3 regions of the Polaromonas sp. DSP2-3-2b2 genome follow, and region 1 is predicted to be linked to each of the others. Evidence: predicted binding sites of a transcription regulator. Region 1 holds the regulator's gene; each other region holds the start of a gene.
What was found. The regulator FNR, encoded in region 1, switches genes on or off when oxygen is low (the NO sensors DNR and NnrR bind a similar motif). The targets are predictions, from matches to a motif close to TTGATNNNNATCAA.
Positions count from the first base shown of each region.

Region 2: a site for FNR is predicted at 4,710-4,723, ahead of ACP7AD_RS11425 (FeoA family protein). Genes of this name have one in related genera too.
Region 3: a site for FNR is predicted at 3,551-3,564, ahead of ubiU (ubiquinone anaerobic biosynthesis protein UbiU). Genes of this name have one in related genera too.

Region 1 is NZ_JAFCTH010000020.1:12,669-20,452, forward strand. It holds gene ACP7AD_RS14775 (heavy metal translocating P-type ATPase) at 1-87, shown strand, start outside; gene ccoS (cbb3-type cytochrome oxidase assembly protein CcoS) at 87-224, shown strand; gene ccoN (cytochrome-c oxidase, cbb3-type subunit I) at 294-1,730, shown strand; gene ccoO (cytochrome-c oxidase, cbb3-type subunit II) at 1,744-2,370, shown strand; gene ACP7AD_RS14795 (cbb3-type cytochrome oxidase subunit 3) at 2,391-2,570, shown strand; gene ccoP (cytochrome-c oxidase, cbb3-type subunit III) at 2,567-3,487, shown strand; gene ccoG (cytochrome c oxidase accessory protein CcoG) at 3,537-5,003, shown strand; gene ACP7AD_RS14810 (nitrogen fixation protein FixH) at 5,024-5,281, shown strand; gene ACP7AD_RS14815 (hypothetical protein) at 5,349-5,642, shown strand; gene fnr (fumarate/nitrate reduction transcriptional regulator Fnr) at 5,681-6,403, opposite strand; gene hemN (oxygen-independent coproporphyrinogen III oxidase) at 6,640-7,784, shown strand, end outside.
Region 2 is NZ_JAFCTH010000011.1:102,647-110,430, forward strand. It holds gene ACP7AD_RS11405 (aconitate hydratase) at 1-2,355, shown strand, start outside; gene ACP7AD_RS11410 (FAD-dependent monooxygenase) at 2,402-3,667, shown strand; partial or broken gene ACP7AD_RS11415 (tryptophan 2,3-dioxygenase) at 3,739-3,840, opposite strand; gene ACP7AD_RS11420 (SDR family oxidoreductase) at 3,885-4,637, shown strand; gene ACP7AD_RS11425 (FeoA family protein) at 4,804-5,103, shown strand; gene feoB (ferrous iron transporter B) at 5,100-6,989, shown strand; gene ACP7AD_RS11435 (hypothetical protein) at 6,992-7,228, shown strand; gene ACP7AD_RS11440 (SMR family transporter) at 7,580-7,720, shown strand.
Region 3 is NZ_JAFCTH010000019.1:29,737-37,520, reverse strand. It holds gene ACP7AD_RS14600 (putative zinc-binding protein) at 1-386, opposite strand, end outside; gene ubiT (ubiquinone anaerobic biosynthesis accessory factor UbiT) at 383-865, opposite strand; gene trhA (PAQR family membrane homeostasis protein TrhA) at 880-1,497, opposite strand; gene ubiV (ubiquinone anaerobic biosynthesis protein UbiV) at 1,504-2,421, opposite strand; gene ubiU (ubiquinone anaerobic biosynthesis protein UbiU) at 2,421-3,470, opposite strand; gene ACP7AD_RS14575 (hypothetical protein) at 3,635-4,171, opposite strand; gene ACP7AD_RS14570 (C39 family peptidase) at 4,171-4,758, opposite strand; gene ACP7AD_RS14565 (hypothetical protein) at 4,837-5,241, opposite strand; gene ACP7AD_RS14560 (hypothetical protein) at 5,270-6,511, opposite strand; gene ACP7AD_RS14555 (acetate kinase) at 7,142-7,784, shown strand, end outside.

The sequences.
Region 1 (7,784 bases):
GGAATGGGCATGGCGCTCAGCTCGTTACTGGTCGTGCTGAATGCCCTGCGGCTGTCCTCGGCCACTGCACCTCTGGAAAGCCTTTGATGGACATCCTTTTTTTACTCATCCCGTTGTCGGTCATCCTGGTTTTTTTTATTCTGGGTGGCTTGGGCTGGGCTATTTACCGAGGTCAGTTTGAAGACATCGATGCCGAAGGCGAGCGGATCCTTCGTGATGATTGACGCAAGTCAAGTTTAAATTCGTTACATCGCGATATCCTTAAGAAGTTACTAAGTAAAGAAGAGGTAAAAATGACATTTGCCAATACACGGGCCACTACCTACAACGACACCGTTGTACGCCAGTTCGCCATAATGACAGTGGTTTGGGGTGTGGTCGGTATGCTGATGGGCGTGATCATTGCCTCCCAACTGGCTTGGCCCGAATTGAACTTCGGCATTCCTTGGCTCAGCTACGGGCGATTGCGGCCGTTGCACACCAATGCGGTGATTTTTGCATTTGGCTGCTGCGGGCTGATGGGCACGTCCCTGTACGTGGTCCAGCGCACCTGCCAGGTGCGCCTGTTTTCCGACAAGCTGGCTGCGTTTGTTTTCTGGGGCTGGCAACTGGTGATCGTGGCTGCGGCCGTGTCTCTCCCGTTGGGTTACACCCAGAGCAAGGAATACGCAGAACTCGAGTGGCCCATCGACATCCTGATCACACTGGTCTGGGTGGCCTACGCCTTTGTGTTTTTCGGCACCATCGGCACCCGAAAGGTCCGGCACATTTACGTCGCCAACTGGTTTTATGGCGCGTTCATCATCGCCATCGCTATGCTGCACCTGGTCAACAACGCCGCCATCCCGGTCGGTTTCATGAAGTCCTACTCGGCTTACGCCGGTGTGCAGGACGCCATGGTGCAGTGGTGGTATGGGCACAATGCCGTGGGTTTCTTGCTGACGGCAGGCTTCCTGGGCATGATGTACTACTTTATTCCCAAGCAGGCCGAGCGCCCGGTGTACTCGTACCGTCTGTCGATCGTTCACTTTTGGGCGCTGATTTTCACCTACATGTGGGCCGGCCCTCACCACCTGCACTACACCGCACTGCCAGACTGGACCCAGTCGGTCGGCATGGTTTTCTCCCTGATCCTGCTGGCGCCAAGCTGGGGCGGCATGATCAACGGCATCATGACGTTGTCAGGTGCATGGCACAAGCTGCGCGACGACCCAATTCTTCGCTTCCTGATCGTGTCGCTTTCCTTCTACGGCATGAGCACGTTCGAAGGCCCGATGATGGCCATCAAGACTGTCAACGCACTTTCACATTACACCGACTGGACCATTGGACACGTGCATTCAGGCGCCCTGGGCTGGGTCGGCTTGATCACCATCGGCAGCATGTACTACCTGATTCCGCGCCTCTTTGACCAGAAGCAGATGTACAGCATGAAGGCGGTGGAGGTGCATTTCTGGACCGCCACCATCGGCATCGTGATCTACATCGCGGCCATGTGGATTGCCGGCGTCATGCAGGGTCTGATGTGGCGCGCGGTCAACACCGACGGCACGCTGACCTACACTTTCGTCGAGTCGGTCAAGGCGTCGTTCCCCTTCTATGTATTGCGTCTGGTCGGCGGCTTGCTGTACCTCAGTGGCATGGTGATCATGCTCTGGAATACCTACAAGACCGCCACGGCCGGTCGTTCAGTCACTGTCACCATTCCGGCTGCCGTGGCCCACGCTTGAGGAAAACAACAACATGGCTAATCAAAAATCGAGCGGTGGCATTTCTCACGAGAAGGTCGAAACCAACAACTTCCTGATGATCGTGCTGATTTTGCTTGTGCTCTCTGTTGGCGGCTTGGTGGAGATTGTGCCGCTGTTTTTCCAGAAGTCGACGACCGAGCCCATCAAGGGGCTGCAGCCCTACACCGCGCTGCAGGTCATCGGGCGAGACATTTATCAGCGCGAAGGCTGCTACAACTGCCACTCGCAAATGATCCGCCCCTTCCGCGCCGAAACGCTGCGTTACGGTCCTTACTCAGTTGCCGGCGAGTCCGTCTATGACCATCCCTTTCAGTGGGGCAGCAAGCGAACGGGTCCGGACCTGGCGCGGGTAGGTGGCAAGTACAGCGATGAATGGCACCGGATTCACCTGAACAATCCGCGTGATTTGGTTCCCGAATCAAACATGCCTGCCTACCCATGGCTGATGAAAAACATCGTTGACGACACTTCGATCAAAACCCACATGCAGGGACTGCGCACGGTGGGCACGCCCTACACTGACGAGCAGATTGCGTCGGCGGCTACCGATGTCAAAGGGAAAACCGAGATTGAAGCCGTCATCGCCTATCTGCAGGTGCTCGGAATTCACCGCAAATAAGCCGACGAAGGCAGACGATCATGGAAATCAACACACTCAGGTCCATCGTAACGGTGGCCACTTTTCTCGTCTTCATCGGAATCGTCGTGTGGGCGTGGTCTAGCCGCAATGCCAAGGGCTTCGACGAGGCAGCCCAACTGCCCTTTGAACAAGACGAAGACCCACAGCTCCCAAGAACTGGACAAGGAAGAAAAAAATGAGCGATTTCACCAGTAATTTCTGGTCGGTCTACGTGACTGGCATTTCGCTGATCGGCATCTTTGCCTGCTTGCTGCTGCTATGGTTCAGCGGCAAGGCCAAGGCCATGACCGCCAACGACAATACGACCGGGCACGTTTGGGACGGCGACCTGCGCGAGATGAACAACCCATTGCCACGCTGGTGGGTGTGGCTGTTCATCATTACCGTGATTTTTGGGCTGGCTTACCTTGCCATGTATCCCGGCCTTGGCAACTTCGCCGGCAAGTTTGGCTGGAGCCAGGTTGGCCAGTACGAAGCCGAAGTGGCCAAAGGCAACAAAGAAGTTGAGCCACTGTACGCCAGGTTCAACAGCATGAAGCCCGAAGATGTGGCAAGCGATCCTCAAGCCATGGCGATTGGCGAGCGTTTGTTCATGAACAACTGTTCGCAATGCCACGGATCAGATGCCCGTGGCAGCAAGGGATTCCCAAATCTTTCGGACAAGGACTGGCTGCATGGCGGCACACCCGACAAGATTGTTGAAACCTTGGTCGGAGGACGCATTGGCAACATGCCCCCCATGGCTGCCGCCGTAGGAACCCCGGATGATGTGCGCAACGTGGCTCAATATGTTCTGAGCATGTCAGGCAGCCCACACGACTCGGTCAAGGCTTCCCTCGGGAAAAGTAAGTTCGGTGCCTGCGCGGCCTGCCATGGTGTGGATGGAAAAGGCAACCAAGCCATCGGTGCTCCTAACCTGACCGACGATATCTGGCTACACGGATGGGGTGAAAACGCAATCGTGGCCATGATCAATAATGGCAAGGTAAACCAGATGCCTGCGCAAAAGGACAAACTGACCGAATCCCAGATTCGTGTTCTGGCATCGTATGTTTGGAGCTTGTCAAACAAGCCAGGCGCAGTAGCGCTGAATTGATCTTTTACCCGGCAAGGCTTCTACTGGGGCTTTGCATGGAGTAGTACTTGTGGATAATTTAAAGCCAACTCCTCGAAAAGTCATTCCCATCACGGTAATGGCCGGAGAGCAGTTGCAGGCCGCGTCAGCAACTGGCGATGGTGAGACTGGCAGCATTTATCAAGCTCAGAAGAAAATTTATCCACGTAGCGTCACGGGATTTTTTTCAAAGTGGCGCTGGGCCACGGTTTTTATCACCCAGCTAGTCTTCTACGGCCTTCCGTGGCTGGAATGGGGTCAGCGCCAAGCCGTATTGTTTGATCTGGAAGCACGGCGTTTCTATATTCTTGGTCTGGTTCTTTACCCGCAGGATTTCATTTACCTCTCGGGCATCTTGGTCATTTCGGCATTGGCGCTGTTCTTGTTCACGGCTGTGGCCGGTCGCCAGTGGTGCGGTTATGCCTGTCCGCAGACGGTATACACCGAAATCTTTCTCTGGCTTGAAAAAATCACCGAAGGCGACCGCTCGGCACGCCTGCGACTTGATGCAAGCTCCATGTCCGTCAACAAGTTGGCACGCAAGGCCAGCAAGCAGTTTTTGTGGATTGCTCTGGCCTTGTGGACGGGGTTTACCTTTGTCGGTTATTTCACGCCTATCAAGGAACTAAGCGTCAGTTTCATCAATGCAGGCATGGGCCCGTGGGAAACCTTCTGGGTTTTCTTTTATGGATTCGCCACGTATGGCAATGCAGGCTACATGCGCGAGCAGGTCTGCAAGTACATGTGTCCGTATGCCCGGTTTCAGAGCGCGATGTTTGACAAGGACACATTGATTGTCACCTATGACGAGGCGCGCGGTGAACCCCGCGGATCTCGTTCCAAGAAGGCCGATCCGACTGCCCTGAACTTGGGTTCCTGCATTGACTGCACACTTTGTGTCCAGGTCTGCCCGACGGGGATCGACATCCGCAAAGGTCTGCAATACGAGTGCATCAGTTGCGCGGCGTGCATCGATGTGTGCGATACCGTGATGGACAAAATGAACTATCCGCGCGGCCTGATTCGCTATTCAACACAGAATGCGGTGGTACAGGGCTGGGGCAGATCGCAGCTTTTGCGTCGCATATTCCGCCCCAGGGTGCTGGTCTACACGGCCATCTTGCTGGGCGTTACTGCCGCCTTGTTCATTAGTTTGGCGTTGCGCTCCCCATTCAAGGTCGACGTGATTCGTGACCGTGCTTCGCTGGCGCGTATCGTCAGCGGCGGAAAGATCGAAAATGTTTATCGCCTGCAAGTGATGAATGCGACCGAAACCACCCAGCATTACCGCATTACCGCCACAGGCTTGCCGGGTCTGATGCTAGCCTCCGAAGGCACACTCACTGTCGATGCAACCCAAGCGCGCGGGGTTCCTATTACCCTGCAATTGCCGTACGAGGCTGCAAGTCCAGGCTCGCATGAAATCCACTTTGAAATCGAGGCTGTCAACTCGCCTGGACGCGTGGTCGAGAAGTCGGTATTTCTGGTGCCCCGCTAACATATAACAATGGAAATATCATGAACGAAGAACACGGACAACCCTGGTGGAAATTTGGGCATGTGTGGATGGTTTTCGCAGGACCCGCCGTAGTGATCGTCGCCTCATTCATCACCTTGTACCTGGCCATCAAGGTTCCCGATCCTGTCGTGACCAGCTACGGTCAGGCAACGCGGTCGGTTGCAGCGGATCGGGAGGCATCCTCCACCAACATGGCGCCAGCGATGCAGGCCCGAAATCATGCGGCCACAGGTGTCCAGGTGCCTGCCGAGCCTTGAAAAGTGAAGGAAATTCGGTAAGGATCCGTCCATTCAGTCCTCAAGTTGCAAGAAAGATTTAAATTCTATGCTGGCCCAACGAATGATGTGGATTGCATGGCCTGCCTTTCTGGTGGCGGGCGTGATAGAGATGCTGGTGTTTGCCCTGGTTGATCCGCAAAGCCTGCATTGGTTCGGCCAGCCTCTGGCGTTGTCTCGGGACGCCGTCTATACGCTGGCTTTTTTTGTATTCTGGCTGCTGACCATGGTGTCGAGTGCCTTGACGACCCTGCTTGCCATGTCGCCATTCGAAGTAAATCGTCGCGAATTGGCCGCAGATGGTCGGCTCGAAAGCGGTGCCAAAGAAGTGAAGGCAAATTAAAACGTTTGTCAGTCAGCCCACACAGAAAAATTTCAGTGTCAGCAGGTTTTCTGGTTGTTGTTCACGATCAGTTTGAGCGCTTCGGTATCAAGGATGCGCACATGGCGCTGCTTGACTTCCACAATTTTGTCTTCGACGAATTTTGAAAAAGTTCGGCTGACCGTTTCGAGCTTCAAGCCTAGGTAGCTGCCGATTTCCTCTCGCGTCATGCGCAACAGAAGTTCGGATTGCGAGAAGCCGCGAGCATGGAGTCGCTGGACCAGATTGAGTAAAAAGGCGGCCAGGCGCTCCTCTGCGCGCATGCTGCCCAGCAGCAGCATCACGCCATGTTCACGAACGATCTCGCGGCTCATGATCTTGTGCACATGGCGTTGAAGCGATACAACTTCCCTGGACAACTCTTCGATGCGGTCAAACGGCATCACGCACACTTCAGCGTCTTCCAGCGCTACAGCGTCGCAGGTGTGGTGTTCCCTGACGATGCCGTCCAGACCGATGATCTCTCCAGCCATCTGAAAACCGGTAACCTGATTACGACCGTCTTCGGTGGTAATGCATGTTTTGAAAAAGCCGGTGCGGATGGCAAACAGGGACGTGAATTTTTCACCGTTGCTGTACAGGCGGCCGCCGCGTTTGACCTTACGACGTACAGCCACCACTTCCTCGATCCTGTCCATCTCATCGGCCTTCAGGCCCATGGGCATGCAGAGTTCACGAAGGTTGCAATTGGAGCATGCAACTTTTATGGCGGCAGGATTGATGGGCTGGAGTCTGGCGTCGCTTGAGGCTTCTCCGCGCTTGCCCGTCCCCATGGACTCTGGTGTAACCTCAAACATGACATTCTCCTCACGAGGGTTCGTTACATGGTTTTAGACATGCTGACCGCTGACATATGTCAAACAAACAAGGCGAACTTCACGATACATTGGCTGTGCCTGCTCCGTAGCCGCGGGTGCGCGTTCAAGGAACCGTCGCAAACGTACCTGCAGCAGATTGTATGCCCATCCCCATTCACGAACTGATAGGCCGTTTCGATGCTCTGGGGCACCGTTACACCTCATATCCGACGACAGACCGCTTCGTGGAGGCCTTCACGTCCGAACAGCTAGCGCAGGCACTCGCGCAGCGCCGAAACGGGGCGGCTGCCATGCGGTTGCCGCTGTCGCTTTACGTGCACATTCCTTTTTGCGAATCGCTTTGCTATTACTGTACCTGCCACAAGATCATCACCAAACACCATGAGCGCGGTGAAACTTATCTGCGCTACCTTGGTCGCGAGCTTGATTTGTACACTGCCCATCTGGGCACGGGTCAAGCGGTCAGCCTGCTCGATCTGGGCGGCGGAAGCCCTACCTTTCTAAATGATGGCGAACTGCGCCAGTTGATGGCCATGCTGCGGCGTAGTTTCCAGTTTGCACCGGGCGGAGAGTATTCCATTGAAGTCGATCCACGAACCGTTGATCCCGCGCGACTTGCCACGCTGGCGGAACTGGGATTTAACCGGCTGAGCTTCGGGGTCCAGGATTTCGATCCGGCGGTGCAAAAAGCGGTCCATCGCATCCAGCCTGCCGAGCAGGTTTTTTCATTGGTCGAAGCCGCGCGTCTGAGGGGTTTTGAATCTGTCAGTATTGACCTGATCCACGGGCTGCCGCGACAAACGCCGGAGTCGTTTGACCGCACGCTGGCGCAGGTCCTGCAACTGCGGCCGGACCGAATCGCCCTGTATGCCTACGCCCATCTGCCCCAGCGTTTCAAGCCGCAACGCCGGATTGATGCGGCTGAACTGCCTGGCGCCAGCGCTAGGCTCTCCATGTTGTCGCACACTCTTTCGGCTTTTCAGGATGCCGGTTATGTGCACGTCGGCATGGATTACTTTGCCCTGCCTGACGATGCGCTGGCGGTTGCCAAACGCCAAGGCCGCCTGCACCGCAATTTCCAGGGTTATAGCATCCAGCCCGACTGCGACCTGATCGGCCTGGGGGTCTCGGCCATTGGCAAGGTAGGCGCAGCTTACAGCCAGAATTCCAGGACCCTGGAAGAGTATTACGACCACCTGGACCAAGGGCAATTGCCCGTCGTGCGGGGGCTGGCGCTGTCCCGCGACGACCTGGTGCGGCGCAGTGTCATCATGGCGCTGCTGTG
Region 2 (7,784 bases), on a different contig from region 1:
CACAAGAGCGCTGACGATGTGTACTACCCCGACACGCTGGTGGGCACCGACAGCCACACCACGATGATCAACGGCATCGGCGTGGTCGGCTGGGGCGTGGGCGGCATCGAGGCCGAAGCCGCCATGCTCGGCCAGCCGGTGTATTTCCTGACGCCCGACGTGGTCGGCATGGAACTGACCGGCTGTCTGCGCGAGGGCGTGACTGCCACCGACCTGGTGCTGCGCGTGACCGAAACCCTGCGCCGCGAAAAGGTCGTCGGCAAGTTTGTCGAATTCTTTGGCGAAGGCACGCGCAGCCTGGCCTTGCCCGATCGCGCCACCATCGGCAACATGGCGCCCGAATACGGCGCCACCATGGGTTTTTTCCCGGTCGATGAAAAAACCATTGACTACTTCCGGGGCACCGGCCGAACGGACGAGGAAATCGAAGCCTTCGAGGCCTACTTCCGCGCGCAGGGCCTGTTCGGCGTGGCCACCGCCGGCGAGATTGACTATTCGCAGGTGGTCAGGCTGAATCTTGATGAGGTCACGCCCAGCCTGGCTGGCCCGAAACGGCCGCAGGACCGCATCGAACTGGGCCAGGTTGCCAGCCAGTTCTGCTCGCTGTTCAGCAAGTCGAATGCCGACAACGGCTTCAACCAGCCGGCCGGCATGCTCAATACGCGCCACTTGGTGCGGCACAGCGACGAAGGCCGGCTTGATACCTTGCCCGCAGCGCCGCCCACGCCGGCGGGCGCCGAACGCTCGGTGGTCGAAATGGAGGCGAACCGGCCAACGCTGGCCATGGCGCACGAGCAGGGCGGTGAAGCCGCCAGTGCCAGCGTTCCGGCTGCGCACGCTGCGCAGGGCGGGCTGACCGTCGGCAACGGCGACGTGCTGATCGCCGCCATCACCAGCTGCACCAACACCTCCAACCCGAGCGTGTTGCTGGCCGCCGGTCTGCTGGCCAAGAAAGCGGTAGAGGCCGGCCTGAGCGTACAGCCGCACATCAAGACCTCGCTGGCGCCCGGTTCGCGCATCGTGACCGAATATTTGACTGAATCGGGCCTGATGCCCTACCTGCAGCAGCTCGGCTTTGACCTGGTCGGCTATGGCTGCACCACCTGCATCGGCAACTCGGGGGATTTGACGCCCGAATTGAATGAAGCCATCAACAAGAGCGATCTGGTCTGCGCCGCCGTGCTGTCGGGCAACCGCAACTTCGAAGCCCGCATCCATCCGAACATCAAGGCCAACTTTCTGTCCAGCCCGCCGCTGGTCGTCGCCTATGCCTTGGCCGGCAGCGTGATGCGCGACCTGACAACCGAGTCGGTCGGCAAGGGCACGGGCGGCAAGGATGTTTTCCTGCGCGACATCTGGCCGAGCAGCGATGAAATCCATGCGCTGATGAAGTTCGCGATGAACGGCGAGGCGTTTCGCGCCAATTACGCCAAGGTCAAGACGGAACCGGGTGATCTTTGGGAGAACATCCACGGCGTGACCGGCAACAGCTACAACTGGCCGGCCAGCACCTACATTGCCGAGCCGCCGTTCTTCAGCGATTTTGCTATGAAAATGAAAGCGCCTGATGCAGGCGGGGTGGGTGAAAATGGCCAAAACAATGCGTTTTCAGTGACGGGCGCGCGCATCATGGCGCTGTTTGGCGACTCGATCACCACCGACCATATTTCGCCGGCTGGCTCGATCAAGGGCAGTTCGCCCGCCGGTCTGTGGCTGCAGGCGCACGGCGTGCAAAAGGCGGACTTCAACAGCTACGGTTCGCGCCGTGGCAACCACGACGTGATGATGCGCGGCACCTTTGCCAATGTGCGCATCAAGAACCTGATGATTCCACCGGACGCGCAAGGTTCGCGCGAGGAGGGCGGCGTCACGCTGTTCCACCCCGGCCACCGCACGCCGGACAGCGTGATCGAAAAAATGCCGATTTATGACGCTGCCATGAAGTACATGGCAGAAGGCACGCCGACGGTGATTTTTGCCGGCGAGGAATACGGCACCGGCTCGTCGCGCGACTGGGCCGCCAAGGGCACGCAGCTGCTGGGCATCAAGGCCGTGGTGGCGCGCAGTTTCGAGCGCATCCACCGCAGCAACCTGGTCGGCATGGGCGTGCTGCCGCTGCAGTTCCTGCCGGGCGAGTCATGGCACACGCTCAAGCTCACCGGCTCCGAGGTGATGGACGTGATTCCGCATCCCGAGCTCAAGCCGCAGAGCGAGGCAAAGCTGATCATCACCCGCGCCGACGGCACGCGCCAGGAAGTCACGGTCATCTTGCGCGTTGACACGCCAATCGAGGTGGACTACTACCGCAACGGCGGCATCCTGCCGTATGTGCTGCGCCAGCTGCTTGCGGCATGAGGGCCGCTCGCGCTGTTCATTGCGTGAAACTTCCCGCGTGCCGCGCATGACGCGCCAGGCCTTGATTGCCGGCGGCGGCATCGGCGGGCTGGCGGCGACGCTGGCGGCATCGCGGGCAGGCTGGGATGTGCGGCTGTATGAACGGGCGCCTGCCTTCAGCGAAGTCGGCGCGGGCGTCCAGTTGGGGCCGAACGTGGTCAGGGTGCTGAACGGCTGGGGTTTGCAGGGAGCATTGGGCCGGGTGGCGGCCTTTCCCGACAGCCTGCTGGTGCGTGACGCCGTGTCGGGGCATGAACTGGGCGCGTTGCCCTTGGGCAAGCGGGCGCTGGAAAAATATGGCGCGCCTTACCTGACGCTTCACCGCGCCGACCTGCATGCGCTGCTGCTCCAGGCGGTGCGGGCGCGCGACCATGTGTGGCTCAATCTGAACAGTCCCGTGGCCAGCTACGCCGACAGCGGGCGCGAAGTCACCCTGCAAACGCAGCCTGCAGCGGCGGCCACCCCGGGCCTGCATCCGGTGCCGGGCGCGTCCCTGCTCGAAGTCGAGGGCGAGGCGCTGATTGGCGCCGACGGGCTCTGGAGCCGCGTGCGCCAGCTGATGCTGAACGATGCGCCGCCGCGCGTCACCGGCCACCTGGCCTACCGCGCCATGCTGCCGCAAACCAGCCTGCCCGCGCGGCTGCGCAGCCAGCAGGTCACCGTCTGGCTCGGTCCCCGGCTGCATGTGGTGCATTACCCGGTGCGCGGCGGCGAATGGCTGAACGTGGTGGCCATCGTGCATGGCCAGGTGGCGGGCGACCTGCAAAGCTGGGACCATCATGCCAACGGCGCTGACCTGCAGCAAGCGCTCGGTCACATGGCTAAGCTGCTGCAGGACCTGATCCAGGCGGTGACCGATGGCGGCAACCGGACCGGGCCCAGCTGGCGGCTCTGGCCGCTGAGCGACCGTCCGCCCATGACCAGCGCGCACCAGCAGGCCAGCGGCCGCGTGGCTCTGCTCGGCGATGCGGCGCACCCGATGCGGCCCTACCTGGCGCAGGGCGCCGGCATGGCAATTGAAGATGCGGCCGAACTCGGCTCGGCGCTGGCACTGGCGCTGGACCCGGCCTTCGACGTGTCGACCGTGCTGCAGCGCTACGCCCGAAACCGCTGGGAGCGCAATGCCCGGGTGCAGGCCCGGTCGCTGCGCAACGGCCAGATATTCCATGCCCAGGGGCCGCTGCGCTGGGCGCGCGATGCGTCGATGAAGCTGCTGGGGGAAAAGCTGCTCGACATGCCCTGGCTGTATGGCGCGATGCCCGGGGCTTTGTAATCTACTATCAAATCAATAGCTGCTTGCGCATGTGGACATTGCGCAAGAGCTGTTTTTCGCTTGAAAACCGGTTATAAATCCGCACGCAGCTTCCAGATTTTCGGAAACAGCACCACGTCGAGCATCTTGCGCAAATAGCTCACGCCGCCGGTGCCGCGCTTGAAGCCGATGACCGCTGCGTTTGCCTCCTTCAGACCTCTACAGACAAAGGCTTTTCATGATTTCAAACGACAAAGTGGCACTCGTGACCGGCGCAGGCACGGGCATCGGCAGGGCGGTGGCGCTGGCGCTGCTGGAGGCGGGCTACCGCGTGGTGCTGGCTGGCCGCCGCATCGAGCCGCTCATGGAGGCTGCCGCCGCGTCGGGCAGCGACCGCGCATTGCCGGTGGCCACCGATGTCAGCCGGCCCGAGTCGGTCGATGCGCTGTTTGCCACCATCAGGGAAAAGTTCGGCCGCCTCGACCTGCTGTTTAACAATGCCGGCGTCAATTCGCCCAAGGCCAGCTTTGAAGACCTGAGCTACGACCAGTGGCAAAACGTCGTCAACATCAACCTGACGGGTTCCTTTTTGTGCGCGCAGGGCGCCTTTCGGCTGATGAAGGACCAGCTGCCGCAGGGCGGCCGCATCATCAACAACGGCTCGATCTCGGCCCACGCGCCGCGTCCCCATTCGGCGCCCTACACGGCAACCAAGCATGCCATCACCGGCCTGACCAAGGCGATTTCGCTTGACGGCCGCAAGTACAACATCGCCTGCGGGCAGATCGACATCGGCAACGCCCTGACCGAGCTGTCGGCGCCCATGGCTGCCGGCGTGCCGCAGGCCAACGGCGAGATCGCCATCGAGCCGATGATGGACGTCAGGGAAGTGGCCGATGCGGTGGTTCACATGGCCGCGCTGCCGCTGTCCACCAACATTCAGTTCATGACCATCATGGCGACGACGATGCCTTTCGTCGGGCGCGGTTAAAACCAGACTTCCTCCAAAGCCGGCCAGGGCAAGCCGGCTGGCAATTTAAAAATGCCAGAAAAGTACCGAAAGATGATCTGCATCAACGCAGCAGCGGGAAAGGACGTTCTGCCCCTGTCTGCATTTGTATAATGAGAATCATTTTCATTTAAACGTGCAAGACCTCATGATCCAGACCCATTTTTCCTCTAGCGCGGCAGACATCGGACTGCACGAGCTGCCCCGGCGTCTGCTGGCGCAAGTGACCCGGCTGATGCCCGCAGGCGACGCCGAAGAACGCGAAGTGCTGCTCCGGCTGCTGGAAATCGGATTTTTGCCCGGCGAGCCGGTGCTGGTGATGGCGCGCGGTTTTCCCGGCAACGATCCGCTGGCGGTGCGCGTCGGCCACACGACGTTTGCCCTGCGCAGCCGCGAGGCGGCGCTGATCCGCGTCAGCCCGCTGCTTGCCGAAGGCGCTCCCGCATGACGACGGCCGCCAGTCCCGTGGCCGGGCCGCTGCGCGTGGCGCTGCTGGGCAATCCCAACTGCGGCAAGACCGCGCTGTTCAATTTGCTGACCGGCAGCCGCCAAAAGGTCGCCAACTATGCCGGCGTGACCGTCGAGCGCAAGGAAGGCCAGGTGCTGACCGCCTCGGGCCAGCGCGTGATGGTGCTGGATCTGCCCGGCGCCTACAGCCTGAACGCCCTGAGCGCCGACGAAGCCGTGACGCGCGACATCGTCATCGGCCGGCGGCCTGGCGAGCCTTTGCCCGACCGGCTGGTCTGCGTTGCCGATGCGACCAACCTGCAGCTCAACCTGCGCCTGGTGCTCGAAGCGCGAGCGCTGGGCCTGCCGATGGTGCTGGCGCTGAACATGAGCGATGCGGCTCGGCGCGCCGGCATCGTGATCGACCGCGAAATGCTGTCGCGCGAACTGGGCATGCCGGTACTGGAAACCGTCGGCGTACGCCACGACGGCGCGCATGAACTGCTGCGCTTTCTGGACGACTGGCCCGCACCCGGTGCAAACGCCGCCAGCGCCGCCGCCTGGCAGGCGCCAACCTTCGACCAGGTCATGGACACCCAGCTTGAAGTACGCCGCATCATGCGGCTGGCGGTCCAGGCGCCGCCCGACAGCCTGCATTCCGACGACCTGATCGACCGAGTGGTGCTGCATCCGCTGTGGGGCATGATCCTGCTGGCCGTTATTTTGTTCCTGATGTTCCAGGCAGTGTTCAGCTGGGCCACGCTGCCGATGGAGGCGATCAAGTCGGCCGTCGAGTGGCTCTCAAGCCTGCTGCGCAGCCACATGCCCGAAGGCGTGCTGCAAAGCCTGCTGGCCGACGGCATCCTGGCGGGCGCGGGCGGCGTGCTGGTGTTTTTGCCGCAAATCCTGATCCTGTTCCTGTTCATCCTGGCGCTGGAGGATTCGGGCTATCTGCCACGCGCGGCCTTTCTGCTCGACCGGATGATGGGCAGCGTCGGCCTGTCGGGCCGCTCCTTCATTCCGCTGCTGTCGAGCTTTGCATGCGCGATTCCGGGCGTCATGGCGACCCGCACCATCACCCACTGGCGCGACCGGCTGGTGACCATCATGATCGCGCCGCTCATGACCTGCTCGGCGCGGCTGCCGGTGTATGCGCTCCTGATCGGCGCCTTCATTCCCGAACGCACGGTGGCCGGCATCTTCAACCTGCAGGGGCTGGTGATGTTTGCGCTTTACGCCGGCGGCATCGTCAGCGCCATGGCGGTGGCGGCGGTGTTCAAGCTGTGGCGCGGCCATGCGCGGCCCACGCCGCTGATCATGGAACTGCCCGCCTACCGCGTTCCCAGCCTGCGCCAGCTGGCGATGGGGCTGCACGAGCGGGCCGTGATTTTTTTGAAACGCGTGGGCGGCATCATCCTGGCGCTGACCGTGATCTTGTGGTTTTTATCCACCTTTCCGGCGCCGCCCGAAGGCGCCATCGGCCCGGCGATCCAGTACAGCCTGGCCGGCCGACTGGGCCATGCGCTGCAGGTGGTTTTTGCGCCCATCGGCTTTAACTGGCAGATCGCGATTGCGCTGGTGCCGGGCCTGGCAGCGCGTGAAGTGGCGGTCGGCGCGCTGGGAACGGTGTATGCGCTGTCGGCCACCGGCGAGGATGTGGCGCAAGCGCTCGGTCCGGTGATTGCCCAGAGCTGGTCGATGGCGACGGCCCTGTCGCTGCTGGTCTGGTATGTGTTTGCGCCGCAATGCATTTCCACGCTGGTCACGGTGCGGCGCGAGACCAACAGTTGGCGTTATGCTTTTTTCATGGCGGGCTACATGTTCGCGCTGGCCTATGGGGCGAGCTGGATCACCTACCGGCTGGCCTTGACGTGGGGAGGGGCCTGAGCATGCTGCAGCAATGGATTGCCGGGATCATGGTGGCGTTTGCCGCCCTTTATGCGCTGTGGTACTGGATGCCCGCCGGGCTTCGCCGCCGGCTGGGGCGGGTGCAGAAAAAGCTCGGTGAAAAACCGGCTTGCGGCGCGTGCAGCAGTTGCGGCGGCTGCGCAACGGCCGGAAAAGCGCCTGTGGCCGATGGCGCTCAAGGGCAACGCCAGCCGTTGTGGATGCAGCCCCGGCGCTAGAAATAACGCGGCACTTGCATCACGGCGCGCAAAACAACCGGCCGGTTTATGCTACTGAATTAATAGCTGTTGGCGCATGCTGTGTGTACGCTAGACCGGAATCATCCTGACTGTCAATAACCGCAGTGGCGAATGTAGCGCTCGCGCTCATCGGGAGGAAACCTGTCCAGTAACGGGTTGCGGCGATGCGCCGCTCCGGGTCGGTGTCGCCGCCGGGAATACTCCCACTTTGGCCGGTTGAAATTTCCCCAGCTTCGCGCCACTTGGCTGACGATAGGTGCGTCATGAACTCACGCATCGGAGTGCCCTCTGGGGCGAAAATTCCACATTTAACGGTGACAGAGCCATGCGATTTGGGTTGGTATCGGCGCCGTGGGCACGGCCATCCTCGGCATGGTGCTGCTGGGCGACTCGACCAACACCGGCCGCCTCGTCAGCCTTGGGTTGATCGTCGCTGGTGTGATTGGTCTCAAACTCGCCACCCCGGCATGATCTGGCGCGGGGCGAGGCACGGCTCTGTAGCCGATCAATTCCTCGCCCACGTTGGGGCGCCTAC
Region 3 (7,784 bases), on a different contig from region 1:
GGGGGCTTTTCGCCCGGTGTTTCGGTTAATAGGTCGGCTTTCACACGTTCAAGGACGGTGGCGGCCTGTGTCAGGTCAAAGTCTTCATGCTGGCGTTTCTTGACACCGTATTGTTGCAGCTGGTAATGCCGGTCGGGCGTGATGCCGTGGCGGGCCAGGCTGCTTTTTACGCAAACCAGCGGACAGCCGTCGAGCGCAATGATAGGCCGGCCCGTGCGCGCGGTCTTGAGCAGGCTGGGCACGTCGCCGCCAATGCCGGCAATGCACGACATTTCGGCCACGCCGCTGCGGTCCAGCCGCACTGCCACATGGTTGGCCAGCTGCGCGGCGCTGGAGCAGCCCGAGCAGGCGTAGACCAAGGGCAGGGGGCTGGCCTGCGCACTCATGATTTCACTCCCGAACGCCATGCCATTAAGCGCGCCAGCACCTGGTGCGGCGCAAATTGCTGCAGGTCGAACACCGGCAGTTCCAGGGCGTCGAGCGCATTTTTCACGACCAAGCCCAGTTCCGTGTCACCTTCGATGGACAGGCGGCGACTGAAGAACAGCGTGTCCGGGTCTTCCTGGCGCTGTGCCAGACGCAGGAAGTCATGCGCGCTGGCGCTGAGCATCAGGTCGGTGGATTGCTGTTTCGGGCAGGCGGCAAAGCGCTGACTGGTCCAGGCGAAATCAAAGGTCAGTCGTGCATCGCGCACATGAATGCGCAGTTTTTTGTCCAGCAGCAGCTGGCGCACGTCGTCGGGGAGTTGTTTTGCCAGCACCAGGTTAAGCCCGCTGACCAGCAACAGCGAGCCCGGATAGGCGGGCAGGCGGGACAGCAGCGCGCCCACGGGGCGGGGCATTTCAAAAGAAGATGTTGCAGTCATTTCGGTCCGGTGAGTCAGGCCACGTAAAGCAGCACGGTGAAGAAATGGCAGATGCTGCCGCCAAGCACAAACAGGTGCCACAGGCCATGGCCGTGGCGCACCCGGTGATCGAGTGCATAAAAAATAATGCCGAGTGTGTAACAGGCGCCGCCCGCCGCCAGCCAGGCAAAGCCGGCGGGCGTGAGCGCCCGCCAAAGCGGCAGCACCGCCACCATGGCCAGCCAGCCCATGAGAATATAAATGATCAGCGAGACGATGCGCGCGCCTTTGGCGAGCCAGATTTCCTGGACGATGCCCACCAGCGCCAGCCCCCAGATCACGCCAAAAAGCCACCAGCCCCAGATGCCGCGCAGCGATACCAGTGCAAACGGCGTGTAGGTGCCGGCAATCAGCAGGTAAATAGAGCAGTGGTCAAACTTGCGCAGCACATTCTTGGCCGGGCCGCGCACGCTGTGGTAGAGCGTGGAAAACACATAAAGCAGCAGCAGCATGGCGCCGTAGATGCTGAAGCTGACGATTTTCCAGGGGTCGCCCATACGCGCTGCCAGCACGATCAACACCACCGAGCCCGCCAGCGCCAGCGCCGCACCCACCAGGTGGCTGATGCTGTTGAAGCGCTCGCCGTGGTACATCGGGGATCAGGCCGCGACGGCCGTCTTGATTTGCTCCAGACCCGGGCGACCGTGCCAATAGCCATTGCAGCCCGGCGCCGGCATGAACGGCTGCATGCGCGCCAGCGCCTCGCGCGGCGCGAGTGCCTGCGTTCGGGCCGCATCAAACAGTGCCACGATGTCGCTCATGTGCTGCGCCTGCGGGCTCAGGCGCAGCACATTGACACCGAGCGCGCGCATCTCGTCCAGCGAATCGACCAGGTTGCATACTTTTGATGACTGGGTCTGCGTGCCGTTGAGGACGAGAAATTCTTCGCTTTCGCGGGTCTTGAGCAGCAGGCCATCCGGGTGCTCCAGGCAGCTGAAGCGGCAATCGTCCTTGGGCAGGTTGCGGTGCCGCGCGGTGAAGCAGCGCGCAGAAAAGGCCAGCGGCATGCGGCCATAGGCAAACACTTCGGTTTGCAGCCCGTCGGGCCGGCTTTGCTGCAGGATGGCCAGGTCGTCACGCTTCATCTCCAGCGGCATGACCCAGCGGCTTGCGCCCAGCGACGCCATCCATTGCAGTGACGGCAGGTTGTAGAGGTTGAGTTGCGGCCCGGCGACGAACGCAACCTTGCCCGCCAGGCGCTGCACCGCGCCCATGTCGTTGGCTTCGACCCAAAAATTGCCATTGGCCGCAATCTTGTGCATGGTACCCACCTCGGCGCCCGATTCGAGCAGCACCTGCGTGGACAGCACCACCTCCTTGCCGGCATCCTGCAGCCTGACCGCGATGTCAAGCCAGTCGACCAGACGTAACTCGTGGCGGCGCGAGCAGACGGTTTCGCCCAGATAGACCACATCCACCGATGTGGCGGCCATCGCTTGGTAGAAGCTGAAAACGGTGTCACGCGGCCAGTAATACTGCAGCGGACCCAGGGCGATTTTTAAAGCAGGAGTTGTCATCATTTCCAGGGCCTGTGGTAGGCGCCGAGCGTGTGTTGCTGGCCTTCGGCCACCTTGTCCAGGCTGGCCATCCAGGCCGGTTTGGGTGCATAGCGATGGGGGTTGGCCGTGCAATGGTCAATCGCTTCACGCCATGTTTTCGTCACCTGCGCGACATACGCCGGGCTGCGCTGGCGTCCTTCGATCTTGATGGCGCGCACCCCCATCTTCATGAGCTGGGGCAAAAGTTCGAGTGTGTTCAGGCTGGTGGGTTCTTCGATGGCGTAATAGTTTTCATCATCGCCCACATCGAATCGCCCTTTGCACAGCGTGGGGTAGCCGGCATTTTCACCATCGGCATAACGGTCAATCAGCACGCCGTTCAGGCGCGACTCCAGACCCTTGGGCGTTTGCTGCCAGCGCACCGCCTTGGCCGGCGAGCACACGCCGTGGGTGTTGGGCGACTCGCCTGTGACATAGGACGACAGCGCGCAGCGGCCCTCGACCATGACGCACAGGCTGCCAAAGCCGAACACCTCGATTTCCACCGGCGTTTTTTCGATGACCTGCTGCACTTGCGTCAGCGACAGCACGCGCGGCAACACGGCGCGCACCACGCCAAACTGCTCACGGTAAAAATTGATGGCGTCGTAGTTGGTGGCCGAACCCTGTACCGACAGGTGTAGCCGCAGGCTGGAGTGGTGCAAAGCCGCATACTGCATCAGCCCCGGATCGGCCAGGATGACCGCGTCCACACCCAGGTCCGCCGCCTTGTCGAGCGCCGTGCGCCACAGGCCCGGGTTGGACGCCTGCGGGTAGGTGTTGAGCGCCATGAACACCTTTCGGCCGCGCTCATGGGCGTAGCGGATGCCGGTGGCAATGGCCGCCTCGTCAAAGTTCAGGCCGGCAAAATTGCGTGCGTTGGTCGCATCGCGCAGGCCCAGGTAGACGCAGCTGGCGCCGTTGTCAACCGCTGCTTTGAGCGCTGGCAGGCTGCCGGCGGGGCATACCAGTTCGAAGAGGGACGGGCGCGGGGCGTCAGCAGCGGCGGAAAGAGTGGAGGAGGCCATGCATATCAAGGTTCTGGCGTGAAGCCCGGAGCGGGCTCATTGCACGGTCACCAGCGTACGCTCTTGCCGGGTGGCGTATTTTGATCTTGGTCAAGAGGCGAGTGCCTGCCCAATCGAGGTGAATGCTGCCTGGCGGCTCTTGCGGCAGCCAAAAAGATAGCGGCCTAGCGATTTCTGATGGCGTTGTTGATGAAGTCGTTGAGCGTGGCTTGCAGGTTCAGGCTTTTGACCAGGCTCAGGCCGCTGGTCGTGGCCTCAATGACGGTCTGGTTGCGTATCGTCTGGTTGTTCAGCGTGTTCTGGATATACATCGCCAAGGGAACGATGGCGGCATTGGCTGAAACCGTGTTGCCGGGGCCGTTTTGCACCACTTGCGCTTGCGAGGAAACCTGCTGGCTGAGCACCTCGGCCTGCGCTGGCGTGAGTTTGCTGAAGTCGCCCACCTGAAACGAGGTGCTGGTGACCAGTTGGCCATTGATGAACAGCGCCCGACTGATGCCGAATGACACCATCAGGCCCGCACCCATGTCGAAGCCGCCGCGCAACTGGTCCAGCCTGTGGTTGCTGGCGGCCCGCCAGAGGGTGGGTTGCGGCGATGGCGCAAGGTTTTGCGAATGGCCGGCAGCGGTCGCAAGCAGTAACCACAGGCCTGCCATGAGCCTGCGCCTGGCCAGCAAGGACGGGGCGGGCAAGTGGTTCATCAGAAGTCTCCCGGGCCGAGTGCGGGCATCGTGACGCCGGCAAGTCCATCGCGGTTGATGCCCGCCCTCAGCGGCGCCTGGGGCGCCGCGCGCCAGTCGGCCGCCAGGTTGAAGCGAGCCGATTCCATGCGGTTGTGAATGACAAACAAAAGGCGGCTTTGCCAGCTGGCCTCAAAGTCCGGCCGCTGCACGGCGCGCGTGCCCTTGGCCGGATCACCGATCAGCACACGGTCACCGTGCAATCCCTTGACGACGACAAAATGGTGATAGCCGTTTTCGTTGATCAACACGATGGCCGGCACGCGTGCTTCCATCAGCTTGTCCAGCGATTGCTCGAATCCGTCGGCTTCAAAGCCCTGCGTTTTGAGGAAGCGTTTCATGTCAAGCAGTGAAAAGCCTTCGCGCTGGATTTTTTTCTGGTCGCCCTGCCGGTACATGGATTCAAACACCTGGCTCTCGGTCGTGGGCAGGCCGTAGTGGTGCGTCAGCAAGGTGGCGATGGCTGCCGAGCCGCAACTGTAATCATATCGCTGCAGCAAGGTGCCGGCCAGGCGCGCCTGGCGGATGCTGGTGACGGGCAGGGCCACATCGCCCCCCACCCAGCGGAAGATAAACCGGCTGCGACCCGGCGGGCGCTGCCCAAGCCCCTCACGATGACCTCCTTGTCAGTTCATCTGCACGTGCAAGATAACGGCATTCTGGATCAGCACATTGGCGCCAGAATTTTGAATCACCACCGGCAGTCCGCTCATGTTGGCGAAGGCGCCGGCACTGATGGCATTGGTGCCTGTCACGACGTTGGTCGCTGAATTGCCGGAAGTCGTGCCCGCCAGTTGCATGTCATTGACGACGACTTGCATCCCGCCGCGCTGCGCCTCCAGGGTGGTCGTCCCAACAGGCTTGTAGAACGGGGACTTTTCAGCGGTCGGCAGGACGGGCGCACTCTGCGCGATGGCCTGTGCCGGCAGGGCGATGACCAGTGCTGTGCAAGTCACCCAGGCGATGTCAAGTCGTTTCATTTTTATCCCCTCAATGTTCGATCGCGGAAAATCGGCATCAACCTTTGCCATGACAGCAGCGGTCGATGCCGAATTTGACTTACTTGCCGACGGCCAGGTTAGCCTGGACGTTCACGCTTTGCTGAACCAGTGAGGAAATGCCGCTGTTCTGGCTCGCCACCATGATGCCGGCTGCCGATTGCCCGACGCTGGTCATGGTGTTGGCCAGCCTGAAGGTACCGGCAGTGACTGTAGGACTGCCGCCAGCGCCGCCGGTTCCTCCCTGGCCGACACCACCGGTGCCGCCTTGAGCTGTGTTGGTGCCGCCGCTGCCACCCGCGCCGGCGCCGCCGGTTCCGCTGCCGCCCGCACCGCCGTTGCCCGCCGCATTGTTGCCGTTGCTGGCGCTGCCATTGGTGGCGGGTGCGCCGGCGCCCCCGGTTCCCAGCCCTGCCGTGCGGGTGCCACCGCCGCCAGTGCTGGTCGGCGTACCGCCCGCACCGCCCGCGCCTGAGTTGCCGGCGGTGGCATTGCCGCTGTTGCCGCCCGTGCCGTCGCCAGAACCGCCGCCAGTGCTGTCTGCGTTGCCGCCCGTACCGCCAGCACCGCCATTGCCCAGTCCGCGATCATTTCCGCCGCTGGCACCGCTTGCGCCCGAACTGGCGTAGCCCGCAGTGCCCGAGCCGGCACCACCCCCTGCGCCCGAGCCGGCACCGCCGGCCGTGCCGCTGCCGCCACCGCCGGTGCCACTGGCTGTCGCTGTGCCGCCGCGGTTGTTTCCAGTGGCATTGCCTCCCGTGCCTGCAGCGCCCGAGCCGGCAGTGGCGCTGCCGTTGGTGGCGCTGTCGTGGGTGATGGCACCGTTGGAGGCACTGCCGCCGACTGCGCCTACAGCGCCGTTGCCGACACCACCCGTACCGGTGGCGCCCGAGCCGGTGGCTGTGCCACCCAGGCCATTGCCGCCGGCACCGCCATTGCCATTGCCGCCTGCGGCAGAGCCGGCGTTGTAAGCGGTATTGCCGAGGTTGTACACCGCATTATTCGAGACCGTGCCGGTCAGGTTGCTGGTCGCCGTGGCCGTGGACTGGTTGAAGGCGTTGGTGAAGGTGCCGGTGGAGCCGTTGTTGACAGCGGCCGAGCGTGCGGCGCTGGCCAGCGCAGCGCCGGAACGCTTGTTGGAACTGCTGTCGGTCCTAGTAGTGCTCGAAGTACTTGCGGTACTTGAACTCGTGTTGGTACTGGTGTTATCGCCGATCGAGGATGTCTGATCGGTTTGTGCAAAAGCCCCTCCCGTAAAGCCGAACATGACTGCCATGGCCGAAGCCAAAAGTGTCTTTTTCATGAAACCTCCTCAATTTGGTTAACGTTGTTTGACAAACAGTTCCAAGTGAATTGCGTGACCGCAAATCGAGGCTGACACAGCAACTTCAATGCCAAAGCTTCCACTGAACTGATAAAAACCCCTCCGTCAGGGGGGAATTGAAAAATCTGCGGTTATTCAAATCCTCCGGCCATCGCGCCGTGTCCATGAATCGGGGTCAGACTGTCACGGTTCCATGACAGTCCATGCGGTTACTGCAAGATCGGGCGGGCTCCAGCCTTTCGCTGTAGGGGGTCTGCCCAACAGGGAATCAACACGCAACCGCGCGCATCAACGTGCTTTTGCGGGCCTGTCCCAACCTTGCGACAAGTTCAAAAAATCTGATCAGCCACGCAAGAGAAAGGGCCATAAGAGAGGCAATGAAAATTCTTTTTATTTTTTGGCCAGAAGTCCGTCTTCAGGGGCTTTGCCGCGGATGAGCTGAAAATGTCTCAGCCTTGTGACAGCCGCGTATTTGCATCGCGTGCAATTGATCAAATTACTTTTTGTCGCAATCTTTTATTGCTCACTCAAAGCGGTAAATGTTCTGGCTCCTTGCAAGCAAAAACATCGGTCCATAGCGTGCGGCCGTGCAAAAAGAAGGGAGCGTCCATGAACATATCCTGTGCTTCGCGGCCAATGGCTGTCCTGGCCTGTTCCGTCCTCGCCATGACGGCAACAGCTTCTCATGCACAAGAAGCAGCCACGTCCAGCAGCCGCATAGAGCAATTGCAGCAGCAACTGGGCGAGCAAGCCCGCCAGATCGAATCGCTCAGGCAGGCCGTGGCCGATCAGGAAGCGCGTCACCGCGAATTGCAGCGTTCCTTAGGACAGGAGCCCCGCACGCTGGCCGGGCCAGCCGGGGCTGCGTCGCCATCGCAGCCAGCAACTGATACGGCATCCGATACCAGCCAGCGGGAGGTGCGCGTGGGGAGCGCGCCGCCCGAGGAGCGCCAGCCCCCTGCGGTCGCTCCGTTGTTCGACCAGCCCGGCATTCTTACCCCCAAAGGCAAATTCGTACTCGAGCCTTCGCTTCAGTACGTCTATTCATCAAGCAACCGGGTGGCCTTGGTGGGCTACACCATCATTCCAGCGCTGCTGATTGGTCTGGTGGATGTACGCGAGGTCAAGCGCAACACCGTCACCGGCGCCCTGACAACCCGCTACGGCTTGAGCAACCGGCTGGAGCTTGAGGCCAGGCTGCCCTATGTCTACCGATCCGATGCCACCATCAGCCGCGAAATTTTCACCGGAT